DNA from 2 places in the Nitrincola salilacus genome. Region 2 is predicted to be linked to the other one. Evidence: predicted binding sites of a transcription regulator. Region 2 holds the regulator's gene; the other holds the start of a gene.
The links. Region 2 encodes LexA, which represses DNA repair genes until DNA is damaged. Its sites were predicted from a motif close to TACTGTNTANNTANACAGTA; they were not measured.
Positions count from the first base shown of each region.

Region 1: recN (DNA repair protein RecN) is a predicted target of LexA. The motif match lies at 6,135-6,154, and genes of this name have one in related genera.

Region 1 covers NZ_CP176580.1:454,729-462,352, reverse strand. Annotated here, with positions in the region: gene ACK3CJ_RS02135 (CoA pyrophosphatase) at 1-153, opposite strand, end outside; gene ACK3CJ_RS02130 (NUDIX hydrolase) at 263-835, shown strand; gene ACK3CJ_RS02125 (NGG1p interacting factor NIF3) at 851-1,162, opposite strand; gene dapB (4-hydroxy-tetrahydrodipicolinate reductase) at 1,245-2,054, opposite strand; gene dnaJ (molecular chaperone DnaJ) at 2,089-3,225, opposite strand; gene dnaK (molecular chaperone DnaK) at 3,330-5,246, opposite strand; gene grpE (nucleotide exchange factor GrpE) at 5,347-5,997, opposite strand; gene recN (DNA repair protein RecN) at 6,164-7,624, shown strand, end outside.
Region 2 covers NZ_CP176580.1:2,086,542-2,094,165, reverse strand. Annotated here, with positions in the region: gene ACK3CJ_RS09930 (NAD(P)H-dependent glycerol-3-phosphate dehydrogenase) at 1-732, opposite strand, end outside; gene ACK3CJ_RS09925 (hypothetical protein) at 790-1,002, opposite strand; partial or broken gene rhlB (ATP-dependent RNA helicase RhlB) at 1,347-2,672, opposite strand; gene dinG (ATP-dependent DNA helicase DinG) at 2,694-4,808, opposite strand; gene lexA (transcriptional repressor LexA) at 4,938-5,540, shown strand; gene ACK3CJ_RS09905 (SulA-like leucine-rich domain-containing protein) at 5,561-6,049, shown strand; gene ACK3CJ_RS09900 (DUF6586 family protein) at 6,197-6,724, opposite strand; gene topA (type I DNA topoisomerase) at 6,738-7,624, opposite strand, start outside.

The DNA of each region.
Region 1 (7,624 bases), 1.6 Mb from region 2:
ATGTGTCGACAGCAGATGTGAACGCACGGTCAGCACAATTTCCGGGTCATGCACCTGATCTGTCATCACCACAAGAACGGCCGCTTCCATACCCTGAGCTCTTAACCGCCAGGGCCGATACTGCTTCAACCTCTTCGCCACCTGATCCAGCATGTACCCTCCTGTATACCCTTCTCGATCTACGCTCAAATCCTGTACAAAATGGGTCGACGTGGATTCTGCGATACGGCTAAAATGGGTGCAGACACAAGGAACCCGACCTATGAAGTTTTGTAGCCAGTGTGGCGCACACGTAACAAGCAGAATACCCGAAGGCGACAATCGCGAGCGTTATGTCTGCGGTAACTGTGGCACTATTCACTACCAGAACCCACGAATTATTGCCGGTTGTCTGCCAATCTACAACCAGCAAGTGCTTCTGTGTCGGCGCGCCATTGAACCTCGCTATGGATATTGGACGCTGCCTGCCGGTTTCATGGAAAATGGCGAATCAACCGAGGATGCCGCATTGCGCGAAACATTGGAAGAAGCAAATGCCGATGTCCTGATCCGCCAGCTCTACACAGTCACCTCCATCATGCATGTCAATCAGGTGCAGATGATCTATCTCGCCCATCTGCCGAAACCGGAATTCAGCAGCAGCGATGAGTCACTCGATGTTCAACTCTTCCACGAAGATGAAATACCCTGGGATGACCTTGCCTTTGAAACAATTCGCAACGCATTGCGCTACTATTTCGAGGACCGACGCCTGGGCACGTTTCCGCTGCGCCACATAGAGTTGGATATCAGCGAAAAGGGCAAGCTGCTCACGCGTGAAGGTACTGCGCAGTAATTGTGCCAAAAAGCCTTATAGATCTTCCAACCGCCAGACATCATAGGCCACCTCTTCATAGGGGTGCGCCTGCTTAAGGGTAGCAACCGCCTGCCTGATCAACTGATCATCACAGACCATCTCAACCTTCCACTCCGCCACTTTCTCCAGCGCGTCCTGCTTTCCGATATGCGGATTGCTGCCCGACAAGGGCCTGAACTGACCAGTACCCAGCGTCTGCCAGCAACAACCGTCATAGTCACCGATCCTGCCGACACCCGCATCAAACAGCGCCTGTTTGACAACCTCAAGATCAGCCTCAGGCACAAAAAAACATAATTTATACATAAATTTACCTCAACTATCCGGGATCGAAAAGTGGATAAAAAAAAGCCCGCAAGAGCGGGCGAGTAAGAAGAACTCTTTGAGTTTAGCGCAAACCGAGCACATCTTGCATGTCATAAAGACCAACCGGCTTATCCTTGAGCCAGGCTGCCGCTCTGACGGCGCCCTTGGCAAAGGTCATGCGACTTGAGGCCTTATGTGTAATCTCAATACGCTCGCCCTCTGTGGCAAAGAGCACCGTATGATCACCGACTATATCGCCTGCACGGATGGTTTCGAAACCTATCTCCTTCTCAGGACGTGCGCCGGTATAGCCCTGACGGCCGTAAACCGCACAATTTTTCAGATCGCGTCCCAGCGCATCAGCGACAACTTCACCCATACGCAATGCAGTGCCGGAAGGCGCATCCACCTTATGACGATGGTGCGCTTCGATAATCTCTATATCGTAACCGGCATCATCACCCAGTACAGTGGCTGCAATCTCGAGCAGTTTAAAGCAGAGATTAACCCCTACACTCATATTCGGTGCAAATACTATCGCCGTCTTGTCGGATGCTTTGCGCAGACGCTCTTTCTGCAGATCATCCAACCCGGTGGTTCCGATCACTATCTGCTTGCCATTGGCAGCACAGAACGCGACGTTACCCATCGACACCTCAGGCGAGGTGAAATCAATCAGCACATCGAACTGATCCAGCACTTGCTCAAGGCTCGGACTGAGCAGAATGCCAAGTTTGCCGATACCGGCAAGCTCACCCGCATCTGCACCCGACAGACTGCTTCCGGGCTCAACGATCGCAGCCGCCAGACGCACGCCGTCGGCCTGCTGGATCGCTTCGATGATAGTTCGTCCCATACGACCGGCTGCACCGGTGACTGCTACTCTGATCATGCGTTTACCATGCCCGAATCTGCTGACCTGATGATCAGGTCATATCCTCAAAGAATTTTTTGACGGAATCAAAAAAACCATGCCGCTTGGGGCTGTGCTTACCCTTGCCCTCTTCGGTCGCGTCCTGGAACTCACGTAGCAGCTCCTTCTGTCGACTGTTGAGGTTAACCGGCGTTTCGACGATCGCTCTCACCATCAGGTCGCCGGTTGAGCCACCACGGACAGGAGCAATGCCCTTACCACGCAGACGGAACAGCTTGCCGCTTTGAGTTTCAGAGGGGATCTTCAGCTTGACGCGACCATCCAGTGTCGGCACATCCAGCTCACCACCCAGTGCTGCATCAACAAAGCTGATAGGCACTTCGCAGAACAGATGTTTGCCATCGCGCTGGAAGATCGGATGCTCACGTACACTGACCTGAACATAGAGATCACCTGCAGGGCCGCCATTGCCGCCCGCCTCGCCCTCACCCGCCAGACGGATACGATCTCCCGTATCCACACCCGCCGGGATTTTGACCTGTAGCGTCTTGACCTTCTCGACACGACCATGACCATGGCAAGCAGTACAGGGATCCGGGATCACCTTGCCGCGACCATGACAGGTTGGGCAGGTTTGCTGAACAGAGAAGAAACCCTGCTGCATCCTGACCTGGCCGACACCGCCACAGGTACTGCAAGTACGTGGACTGGTTCCCGGCTTCGCGCCAGAGCCGTCACAGGTATCGCAGGCGACCAGAGTCGGGACACGCAGACTTTTTTCGCAACCGCGAACCGCCTCTTCAAGGCTTAGATCAAGGTTATAGCGAAGATCAGCACCGCGCTGCACACTGCTGCGCCGCTGACCGCCACCGCCCCCACCGAAGATATCGCCGAAGACATCACCAAAGATATCGGAGAAGTTGCCCTCGAAGCCACCACCATGGAAACCGCCACCACCTTGCCCTTGCACACCGGCATGACCAAACTGGTCATAGGCGGCCTTTTTCTGGGCATCTGACAGCACCTCATAGGCTTCGCTGAACTCTTTGAACTTCTCTTCCGCCTCAGGATTATCCGGATTGCGGTCCGGGTGATACTTCATGGCCAGACGGCGATAAGCTTTTTTGATATCACGATCGGATGAGTCTCGCGACACACCCAACAGTTCATAGTAGTCTTTCTTTGACATAATCCGAATCTGATCCGGTTGTAGACTTCAAATGAAGCCGGACACGACAACGCGGGCATAAGCCCGCGTCGCCACACATACCCTATCGAACAGGCGCGGACAGCTTACTTCTTATCGTCCTTGACCTCTTCGAACTCAGCATCAACAACATCGTCTGCTGTCTGCTTTTCTGTCGCATCATCTGCAGCAGAATCAGCCTGAGCCGCATCGGCATACATCTTTTCAGCCACAGAGGAGATCGCAGCCGTCAGGGCTTCGGTCTTGCTTTCGATGGCAGCCTTATCATCAGCTGTCAGCACCTCTTCCAGCTCAGCAATTGCCGCTTCAATGCTGGTTTTTTCGCTGTCGCTGACCTTGTCTGCGGCATCTTTCAATGTTTTCTTGGCCGTATGAACCATGGCATCGCCCTGGTTACGTGCAGTCGTCAGCTCTTCAAAGCGACGGTCATCATCGGCGTGTGCTTCAGCATCGCGGACCATTTTTTCGATCTCTTCATCACTCAGACCGGTTGAGGCCTTGATGATGATTGACTGCTGCTTGCCGGTTGCCTTGTCCTTGGCGGATACGTTCAGGATACCGTTGGCATCGATATCGAAAGTTACTTCGATCTGAGGGACACCACGTGGCGCCGGTGGAATATCTGCCAGATCAAAACGACCCAGTGATTTGTTCTGTGAAGCCTGCTTGCGCTCACCCTGAACGACATGGATAGTCACGGCACCCTGATTGTCGTCAGCAGTCGAGAACACCTGTGATTTCTTGGTAGGAATCGTGGTGTTCTTATCGATCACTGGTGTCGCAACGCCGCCCATGGTTTCGATACCCAGCGTCAGCGGAGTGACGTCGAGCAGTAGTACGTCTTTCACGTCACCAGACAGAACCGCTGCCTGAATACCTGCACCTATGGCAACCGCTTCATCAGGGTTAACATCCTTGCGCGGCTCTTTGCCGAAGAAATCTGTGACTTTCTTCTGCACCATTGGCATACGTGTCTGACCACCGACCAGGATAACCTCGTCAATCTGGGATGCAGACAGGCCGGCATCTTTCAATGCAATGCGGCAAGGCTCCATAGAGCGATCAACCAGATCCTCTACCAGCGACTCCAGCTTGGCACGCGTAACACGAACATTAAGATGTTTCGGGCCTGACGCATCAGCGGTGATGTAAGGCAGGTTAACATCTGTCTGCTGCGAGCTGGACAGCTCAACTTTGGCCTTCTCGGCCGCTTCTTTCAGACGCTGCAGCGCCAGAGGGTCGTTGTGAAGATCGATACCACTTTCTTTCTTGAACTGGTCTGCCAGGTAGTTGATCAGCGCCAGGTCAAAGTCTTCACCACCGAGGAAGGTATCACCGTTGGTCGCCAGTACTTCAAACTGGTGCTCGCCATCAACATCGGCGATTTCGATAATGGAGACGTCAAACGTACCACCACCCAGGTCATAAACCGCAATGGTCTTGTCGCCCTTGCTCTTGTCCAGACCATAGGCCAGTGCTGCAGCCGTTGGCTCGTTGATGATACGTTTCACCTCAAGACCCGCAATACGACCGGCATCCTTGGTTGCCTGGCGCTGCGAATCGTTGAAGTAGGCAGGTACCGTGATAACTGCTTCGGTCACTGGCTCGCCCAGATAGTCTTCAGCCGTTTTCTTCATTTTCTTCAGAATTTCGGCAGACACCTGCTGCGGCGCCATCTTATTATCTCTCACCTGAACCCAGGCGTCGCCGTTCTCAGCTTTGATAATTTTGTAAGGCACCATCTTGATATCTTTCTGCACTACGTCGTCACCGAAACGGCGACCAATCAGACGCTTGATGGCAAAAATCGTATTATCTGGATTGGTCACCGCCTGACGCTTGGCTGACTGACCGACCAGGATCTCACCATCATTGGTATAGGCAATGATGGAAGGGGTTGTACGATCACCCTCTGAGTTCTCGATAACTCTGGTTTTATCTCCATCAAGGATCGACACACAAGAGTTGGTGGTTCCAAGATCGATACCAATAATTCTACCCATTTTCTACTCCAGTATTTTGCGTCCACGAGCGGGACATGAATTCTGTAAAAATCGTTAACAGTTATATGGGGCCGCCTGAATCAATTTCAAGCGCTGACAATCACCCTTTCGCGACCATAACCATGGCCGGGCGTACCAATCGGCCATGCAGCGTGAAACCTTTCTGCATGACGGCTACAACACTTTTCGGCTCAGCATCAGGGGCATCAACCAACGACATGGCCTGATGCAGCTCAGGGTCAAACGGCTGCCCCTGAGGATCAACCATCTCGACGTTGAACTTGGTCAGAGCAGCGGTGAAGATACTCAGCGTCAGCTCATTACCTTCACGAATGGCCTGAATGCTTGGATCATCACCCTTGCAGGCATCAACCGCCCGCTCAAGGCTGTCAATCACCGGCAACAACTCAGCCACAAATTTATCCAGAGCGTATTTATGAGCCCGCTCGACATCCTGCTCGGCTCGGCGGCGAGTGTTCTGAATCTCAGCCTGTGCGCGCAGTTGCAAATCAGCCAACTGCCCTTTCAGGACTTTAATCTCTTCCATCGCCTGTAACTGATCCAGCCCCTTATCGGAGACCTGATCGGTAGACCCCGTATCTATCACATCATCAGCTGAAGCCATATCGTCGGCATTTGCCTGTGCAGAACCCTGATCACCAGCCTGAGGTGCCTGCTGCTTATCTGCATGCTCCTGAACATCAGCCTGATGTTGGTCTTGCTGCTCATTTGCCATCAGCTCTTCTCCCATTGTTCAATTCTTGTTACACAACTCGTTGCCACCGTATATGGGGATACACTCAGACTATTCAAGGTTAAATAGCGTTTTTTTGCGCTACATTTAACAACAGGGCTTGCAGGCAAAATCAAAATGCCTTATACATTAAACACTGTATAAATAACCATGTAGTGATGCCATGCTGACGCACCTGATCATCCGCAACTTTGCCATCGTAGACGAACTGGATATCGACCTTTCATCCGGCATGACCGTTATCAGCGGCGAGACCGGAGCCGGGAAGTCGATCATGCTGGATGCACTTGCCCTGACACTGGGGGATCGTGCCGACAGCGACACCGTCCGAAGCGGCGCAGAGCGCGCTGAAATCACTGCCATTTTCGATCTGCAACAGATCCCCGAGGCTCGCGAGTGGCTCCAGGCACAGGACCTCGATCAGGATGAGGAGGAGTGCCAGTTGCGCCGCATCGTTACCCGCGAGGGACGCAGCCGCAGCTATATCAACGGCCAACCAGTGCCTTTGGCCCATTTGCGTGAACTGGGTCAGTTTCTGGTCGACATTCATGGCCAGCATGAGCACCAGCGCCTGCTGAAAAAAGAGCATCATCGAACACTGCTCGATCAGTATGCACGCCAGACCGAATTGTCAGATCAGGTACGCAAGGCCTATCATGCCTGGCAGCGCCAGCAGAATGAACTGATCTCAAAGCGCGAACAGAATGCCGAGCAAGACGCTCGACTGCAGTTGCTGAACTATCAGATTGAAGAGCTGGACCAACTGGCCATTCAAGACAATGAACTACAGCAATTGGAGGAGGAGCAGCGCATGCTGGACAATGCCGGCACTCTGCTCAGCACTGGCCACCAACTGCTTGAAATCGCCAGTGAAGGTGAAAATGAAAATTGCATCAGCCTGCTCAGCCACTGCCAACAACTGCTGGCAAGCCTGAACAGCCAGGCACCAGCACTACTGCAAGCTGGCGATATGCTCAACAACGCCCAGATCCAACTGGAAGAGGCAAGCCGAGAAATTCGACACTACCTCGACCTGGTCGAGATCAACCCACAGCGTCAGTTGGAAGTGGAAGAGCGCCTGACACTGATTTACGATGTTGCCCGCAAGCATCGCGTACAGCCTGAACAGCTACTTGAACTGCATCGCTCACTGCAGGGAGAGTTGGATGAGATCCAACGCTCCGATGAAATACTGGAAGAGATGGAGTTGGCCGTAACCGCCGCGCACGAGGATTATCTCACCAAGGCAACAGCCCTCAGCTTGCAGCGCAACAAGGCGGCAGTGACGCTCAACAAAGCAGTGGACCAGCAGTTACACAGTCTGGGCATGATGGCTGCCAGCTTTACGGTTTCCCTTCAGCCACTGGATGCCAGCAAAGGCAGCGCCAACGGCATGGAGGAAGTTGAGTTCCTGATCAGCACCAACAAAGGGCTGCAAGCCCGCCCTCTGGCCAAAGTCGCCTCAGGGGGTGAGCTGTCACGTATCAGCTTGGCGATTCAGGTGATCACTGCCCAGACCAGCGCCACACCGACCCTGATCTTTGATGAGGTGGATGTCGGCATCGGTGGCGCCATTGCCGAAGTAGTCGGAAAAATGCTCAAGGAGTTGGGACAACGCACCCAG
Region 2 (7,624 bases):
GACGCCGGCAAGGCCGAGAAAGGTCATGGGGTTGGCGCCCATGGATACCGCAAAACGGCTCATTTCGGCCAGGCTGCGTGTAATCAGCATGCTCTTGGTGTTTTCTCCCATACCAAGCGCCACGCTCAAACCGGCGGCGATAGCATAGATATTCTTCAGCGTACCGCCCAGCTCAACACCATAGGTGTCACTGCTGGCATAGACACGAAAATATGCACTGCCAAGCAGCTCCTGAATCCTGTTGCGAAGTTCAGCATCCGTACTGGCAACCACACTGGCCGTCAACTGGCGCTGCGCGATCTCCTTCGCCAGATTCGGCCCACTGAGTACGCCCACTGCCGATTCAGGGCAGACATCGCTGATGATTTCACTCATCAGACAGAAGGTGCCCGCCTCTATCCCCTTGGTGGTGCTGACCAGCAACTGCTCTGGCTTCAGAAAAGGGGCTGCTTTAAGCATCACGCTGCGAAATGCATTACTCGGCACCGACACGAACACCACTTCAGCGCCAGTGATCGCCTCTTCCAGATCCGCTGTGGCATGCAGCGATGGAGATAACGGATAATCGGGAATATAACGTGTATTGAGACGACTGCTATTCACCTCGGCGGCCCGATCGGCATCGCGCATCCAGAATTGTACCGGCACGCCCTTTTCCGCCATCATATTGGCAATGACCGTACCAAAGCTTCCGCCACCCAGTACAGCGACGGGTTTGCCTGATTTACTCACAACTTTCCACTCCGGACCTGACAGGTTGTTGAAAAACTATCGGCATATTTAATGACGCTACTCCTTATCAAGACTATCCAGAAGCTTATCTATTCCTTTGAAAACAATCATAACCAGAACCAGACTGACTACAGCCAGTGCCAGAAACAGCATCAGCTGCATCGGATCGCTGGTACGCTGATAACCGGCAACCCCCACGACTGCAAAAAATGCACTGATTACAATCGCGAGCAGGTTGCGGATGCGACGGGTATTGTGTCGATCACTCATGACTGATTGGCTGGTTTACTCTCTGGCTCAGCTGCATCTACTGCCTCTACTGCCTCTTCCTTCGCGGCAGGCTCATCTGTACTTGTAGCATCGGTAGCATCGGTAGTGTCGGTAGTGTCGGTAGTGTCGGTAGTGTCGGTAGTGTCGGTAGCCTTAGCCGACTCGGTTGAATCTTCCACTACATCAGCATTGTCCAGCTCTGTTGTGACTGTTTCAGTCACTGGTTTATGCTCGGACTCAACAATCTCTGACTCAAGCTCTGATTCAACTTCTGATTCAACTTCTGATTCAACCTCTGTTTCAAGTTCTGATTCAACGACAGGCATTGTCTGAGGCAGGTCGCTCAACAGCTCAGCATCCGGATGGATACACTCCAGCTTGACGCCGGTTTCCGCTTCGATCTCGGGGATCAGGAAGGAGTCGTTTTCACAGGCGAAACAGATAGAGGTGCCGCTTGCACCAGCACGACCAGTACGACCGATACGGTGTACATAATCATCGGCATCTTCAGGAAGCTGATAGTTGATCACGTGGGTGACACCATCAATATGGATACCTCGGCCAGCGACATCAGTTGCTACCAATACCTGAATCCTGCCGCTACGGAAATCATCCAGAGTTTTAACACGCTTGTGCTGGGGAATTTCGCCCGACATCAGTGATGCCTTGAGGCCATCACGCTGCAGACGTTCGGCAAGCTTGCGTGTTTCACTGCGACGGTTACAGAAGACGATGGCGCGATCAACACCATTAATGTTCAGGTAATTGCGCAGCAGGCGGTATTTATCGGATGCCGCCACCAGAAATACTTTCTGGCTGATATTGTCTGTCGTTGCGCCCACTGACTCCATTTCAAACTGAACCGGATCAACTGTCCACTGGCGGGCCAGATTCATGATCTCGTCAGAGAAGGTCGCGCTGTAAAGCATTGTCTGACGCTCAGGTCCTTTGCGGGGTGTCTGGCGGATGATAGTTCTGACATCAGGGATGAATCCCATGCTGAGCATTCTGTCTGCTTCATCCAGGATCAGCACTTCAACATTATAAAGGTCAACATCTTTGGATCTGACAAAATCGATCAGACGACCGGGAGTCGCCACCAGCAGATCAACTGGACCACTGGCCAGCTCTTTGCGCTGTTTGTCAAAATCCATACCCCCCACCAGCGATACCACTTTGAGATCGCTGTATTTGATCAGCCCTTCTGCATCAGAAGCGATCTGCAGCGCAAGTTCGCGGGTCGGAGCCAGAATCAGAACACGAGGTTCCGCCAGCTTACGTTTACCTTCAATTGGGTAGTCGAGCAGGTCGGTGATCACGCTGATCAGAAACGCAGCGGTCTTGCCTGTACCGGTCTGCGCCTTGGCAATCAGGTCTTTACCTTCCAGCGCCTGCGCCAGAGTGACCGACTGAATCGGCGTGCAGTATTCAAAGCCAAGATCATGGATCGCATGCATCAGTTCATCCGGCAGATTAAGATCCTGAAACCGGGTTTTGTCGTCCACAGCGGGAACGGATATCTCAAGTGGTGACCAGGTTTTCTTCGTATCGCGACGGCTGTCACGACGCTTGCGCCTGGGTTTTCTGTCGTTATTGGTGGTCTCGCCGGTAGTGCCTGCTGCGTTTTCTACAGCATCTGCAGGTTTGTTATCAGCTTCTGAATTCAAAATATTGCCTTCCTGACTTAAGCATTAAAATTGACGGCGAAAAGGCGGCAGGGAATCCAACATCTGGCGCCCATAACGTTTATTGACGATGCGCCGATCCAGTATAACGATACGGCCATGATCCTTTTCGGTTCTCAGCAATCGACCAACCGCCTGGGTCAGTTTCATTGCCGTTGCGGGTACCATCCAGTCATTGAAAGGATTGCCACCCTGTTGCTCTATCCATTCTGCCATAGTCGCATCCACCGGGTCATCCGGCACGCTGAATGGCAGCTTGGCAATAATCACATCCGTTAAATAGTGGCCCGGCAGATCCACCCCTTCGGCAAAGGAGGCTAATCCAAAAATGATGCTTGGTTTACCTTCATCAAGCCGCAAGCGATGCTGCCGGAGAATCTCACCTTTGGCCAACTGCCCCTGAGCCAGTACGCTATTTTTCACGGAATCATCCAGCCGATCAAGCACTGTCAGCATCTGTTTCCAGGAGCTGAACAATACCAGCACAGCCGTCAGTTGAGCCAGTTCCAGATTCAGATATTCGGCCACCTCTTCCGTATGTTCCTGTGCTCTGCTTGGATCAGTGCGCATCTGAGGCACTTCCAGCACGGCAGCATTGTAGTGATCGAAGGGGCTGAACAGTCGCTCACATGTTGTATCTTCAGCCAGCCCCAGGCTGCTGCAGATACGATCGAAACGCCCAAGCGAAGTCAGGGTAGCCGATGTTACCAGCGCACCAAAGCACGACTCCCACAGATGTTCTCGTAACGTATCCGCCACTGACACGGGGCTGCTGCGACATTCAAAATCCTGCGCATGCCCGGCCTCGACCCTGATAATCCAACGTGCAACCGGAGTCGAACCCTCGGGATCTGGCCGCGCGTAACTGCCTGCCAGCCAACCCAGATGCTGTATCCGACTCCAGAAAACACCAATCTGAGGATACCACAACTCCGCATCGGCTCGCGCGACCTCGCTGCTGGCCCCCTCCATTCCCTCTTTGAGAAGATCAGATATCTGCTCAAGCAGTTGCCCCACCCTGTCGCAACAGAATGCGATTTCCTGAGCCGGCGCATGCCAGCTATCCGGTAAAACACCTCCCGGAAAACGATAACGGGCTGACTGATTTCGTTCGTCGCTGAACTCAAGTAAAGACGCCAATACTTCAAACTGACCCAGTGCACGATACAAATCGGCACCCGGCTGCTGCATTCGCCCGACATAATCGGCCAGTTGAGTAGAACCTGTTTCCTGAGCCAACTGATTGAGTTTTTTCTCAAGAATGCCGATCAGCTTCTGACTGGCACCAATGCGCATGGAGTAGGCAAAATGATTGGAGGCCTTATCTGAAAGATGATGGCCCTCGTCGAAAATATAGAGGGTTTCAGACGGCTCAGGCAGAATCGCGCCGCCGCCGAGCGCCAGGTCAGCCAGCACCAGATCATGGTTGGCCACAATCAGATCCGCTTCCGCCATCCTGTCACGCGAGCGATAAAAGGGGCAGACACTGAAATTACTGCAGCGCCGGTTACTGCACTGCATATGATCACTGGTCAGTGGTTGCCAGAGCTCATCAGCCACCTCAAGCTCAAGGCGATCACGATCACCATCCCACTCTCCTGCCGCGTAGCGCTCCATCAGTGTGCGATAGAGCAGCAATGAAGACTCGGGCAAGCGCTCCTCGATCTCATCCTCATAGAGTGCGATCTGCCCCAGGTTTTCCTGACGCTCCAGGCAATGCTCAACCTTGTTCAGGCACAGATATCGCCCTCGCCCTTTGGCCAGAGCAAAACTGAAGATCAGCCCCGAGTGCTGTGCCAACTCTGGCAGATCCTTGCTGATCAACTGCTCCTGGAGCGCGACCGTCGCGGTGGAGATTACCAGTTTGAGTTCACGACGACGCGCTATCGGAAGAGCAGCAATTAAATAGGCAACCGTTTTGCCTGTACCTGTGCCAGCCTCAACAAGGGTCACATGATTTTCACCCAGACGCTCGCCCTTGTCTCCCTGACGAATGGCACCCAGCACACGCGCGACAGCGCCGATCATCTGCTTCTGAGCAGGCCGGGCACGCAATTCCCTGCTTTCGAGAAAACGGGTGTAGGCGGTCTGAATCTCTTTTTTGAGATCACTTTCGAGCAACAGCAGAACTCCATCAGCGCTGATTTGAAGCGGATATTAACAAAATACTGGATATACAAACAGATTTTTACTTGACGAATCTGAAATACTGTATAAAAATGCAGTGACTGTATAAAAAGACATATGACTATGAAACTGACAAAACGCCAAAGTGAAGTACTCGCCTGCATCAAGCGACATATGGAAACCACCGGTTATCCGCCGACGAGAGCAGAAATCGCACGCGACCTGGGGTTCAAGTCAGCGAATGCGGCTGAAGAACATCTTCGAGCGCTCGCCAACAAGGGCGCCATCGAAATGATCAAGGGCACCTCACGCGGAATCCGGTTGCCGGAGTTCGAACAGGATCTGGGTCTGCCGATCGTCGGCATGGTAGCCGCTGGTTCACCCATACTGGCTCAGGAGCATATCGAGCAGCACTGCACCATCTCTTCGGACTTCTTTCATCCACCGGCAAACTATCTGCTGCGTGTCCGTGGAATGAGCATGAAGGATGTCGGCATACTGGACGGTGACCTGCTGGCCGTACATCAGACACATGATGTCAAGGATGGTCAGATAGTCGTAGCACGTATCGGCGAAGAGGTGACGGTTAAACGTTTTCAACGCAACGGGCATAAAGTCAGCCTGATCGCAGAAAATGAAGACTTCCCCGCCATTGAAGTGGACCTGAAGGAACAGGATCTGGTGATAGAAGGACTCGGTGTAGGCGTTATTCGTCAGGGCAGTTAGCCGGACGCAGGAGAGACGTAATGTTAGCCATTGCCGCAGCAAGAGATGATTCACAGATCGCTGGTCAGCCTCAACTGACACTTGAGAGTACACGCTCAAGCAACAGGTCCAGAGTTGATAACCGACCACAAAGCGACTGCCCCAGTCCGCTGAGCGGAAAGATCACTGAGATAGTACTTCACAGTGATCTGGTTTCGCTTCAGCCGATGATACTGCCCATGCTGTCACAACTGAGCCGTGGTGAGCGCTGGCTGGCCCTTGTTGCACCACCTTCTGAACTGACACGGGATCATCTGTTGCAGGCAGCAACTGACTTGAGCAAAACACTGACTTTGCGTTGTGAAACTGACAATGCTGTTGTGCTGGCAGCCAAAGCACTATGCGCCGGCACCTGCCATACTGTAATTCTCTGGCACCCACAACTGACCCGAGAAGAGCTCAAACGTCTGGAAAATGCCGCACTGGCCGGAGGCAGTCACTGCCTGGCGATACACGGTCACTCACTCTGATATAATCAGAGCCTATGAGTGAATTGGGCCCCTTCCCCTGCTCGATTCACTCAGCCCTCTTTTTGATTGTATCAATCTACTTACTGTTACTTGCTATTGCCGATTGCTATTACAGAGTGCTACGTGGGGAGTGCTATCTACTGAAAACTACCACTCCTGCATACCACTACGCTGACGCTCCACCATATCGCGCAGCGCACTGAGCCAGGACTGATACTCAGCCATCACCTCAGAATCCTCGGCATGATCAGGATTGATCTGCATCACCTGTATCTCAGAATGGCTTTGTGCCGATTCCATTCTATCTGCTTTGAGATTAGTAGCTTGCCAGCAGGCAGCATAGGCCGCCTGCATCTGGCACAACCAACTATCCTCACGTTCCTGCAGAGACTCCAGCTCCAGCACTTCGGGAGACTCCTGCCCAGACTGCTCAAAACACTGGCGCAGGTCCTGCAAGGTGCGAACAGATGCAGAATCAAAGCTGTAACGCTCCGCTATTTCACGCATAAATGCGAGATACGCCGTACTCAGATGAAACAGTATCGACTCCTGAAAGGACTCGATCAGCGCATGCTTGCTCCAACTGGTCGAGTCATGAGCAGCCTTCAAGGCATCAAGATGCAAACGAGCAAAGTTCAACTTCTGGTTCGTCCGTATCAGATAAACATCACTCATAACCTGCCTCTGCTTACTTGGCCTTAGTGGTTTTGGCCGGTTTCTTTTTAGCTGCTTCCACCTGCCATTTACCATTAGTGTAAAATGCTCTCCAGCCGGTTGCCTTGCCTTCAGATTCAGACATCACATACTGTTCCTGCGTTTTACGGCTGTAGCGAATCACGCTGGGGTTACCCTCATCGTCCTTCAGCGGCGCTGAAAGCAGGAAGTGATATTTCGGATCCAATGCTTCTTTATGCGGAATCAGCTCACTGACCAGAGGCGCCCTGGTTTCACGATTTTTGGGAAACTGACTCGCAGCCAGGAATAAGCCACTGGCACCATCACGCAGAATATAGGTATCGTCAACCTTCTCACACTTCAGCTCAGGCATCGGTACCGGATCCATTTTCGGTGGTGCTGCCTCACCACTGCGCAGCAGTTTGCGCGTGTTCTTGCATTCGCTATTGGTACAACCAAAGAATTTACCGAAGCGGCCTGTCTTCAACTGCATTTCAGAACCGCATTTGTCACATTCCAATACCGGGCCATCATAGCCCTTGATACGAAACGCACCCTTCTCAACTTCATACCCTGGGCAGTCCGGATTATTACCGCAGATATGCAGCTTGCGATCCTCATCCACCAGATAGGAATCCATCGCAGTACCACAAAGTTTGCAGCGATGCTTGTTGCGAAGAATGCGCGACTCTTCCTCATCATCCCCGTCAACACTGACCACCTCATCACCGGGAATCAGGTTGATTGTGCACTTGCAGCGTTCTTTGGGTGGCAGGTTATAACCGGAACAGCCCAGAAACACGCCGGTGCTACCGGTACGAATCATCATGTGACGGCCACATTCAGGGCACTCAATATCGGTAGGCGTCGGGGTGTTCGGGCGCATACCGTTTTCAGGAC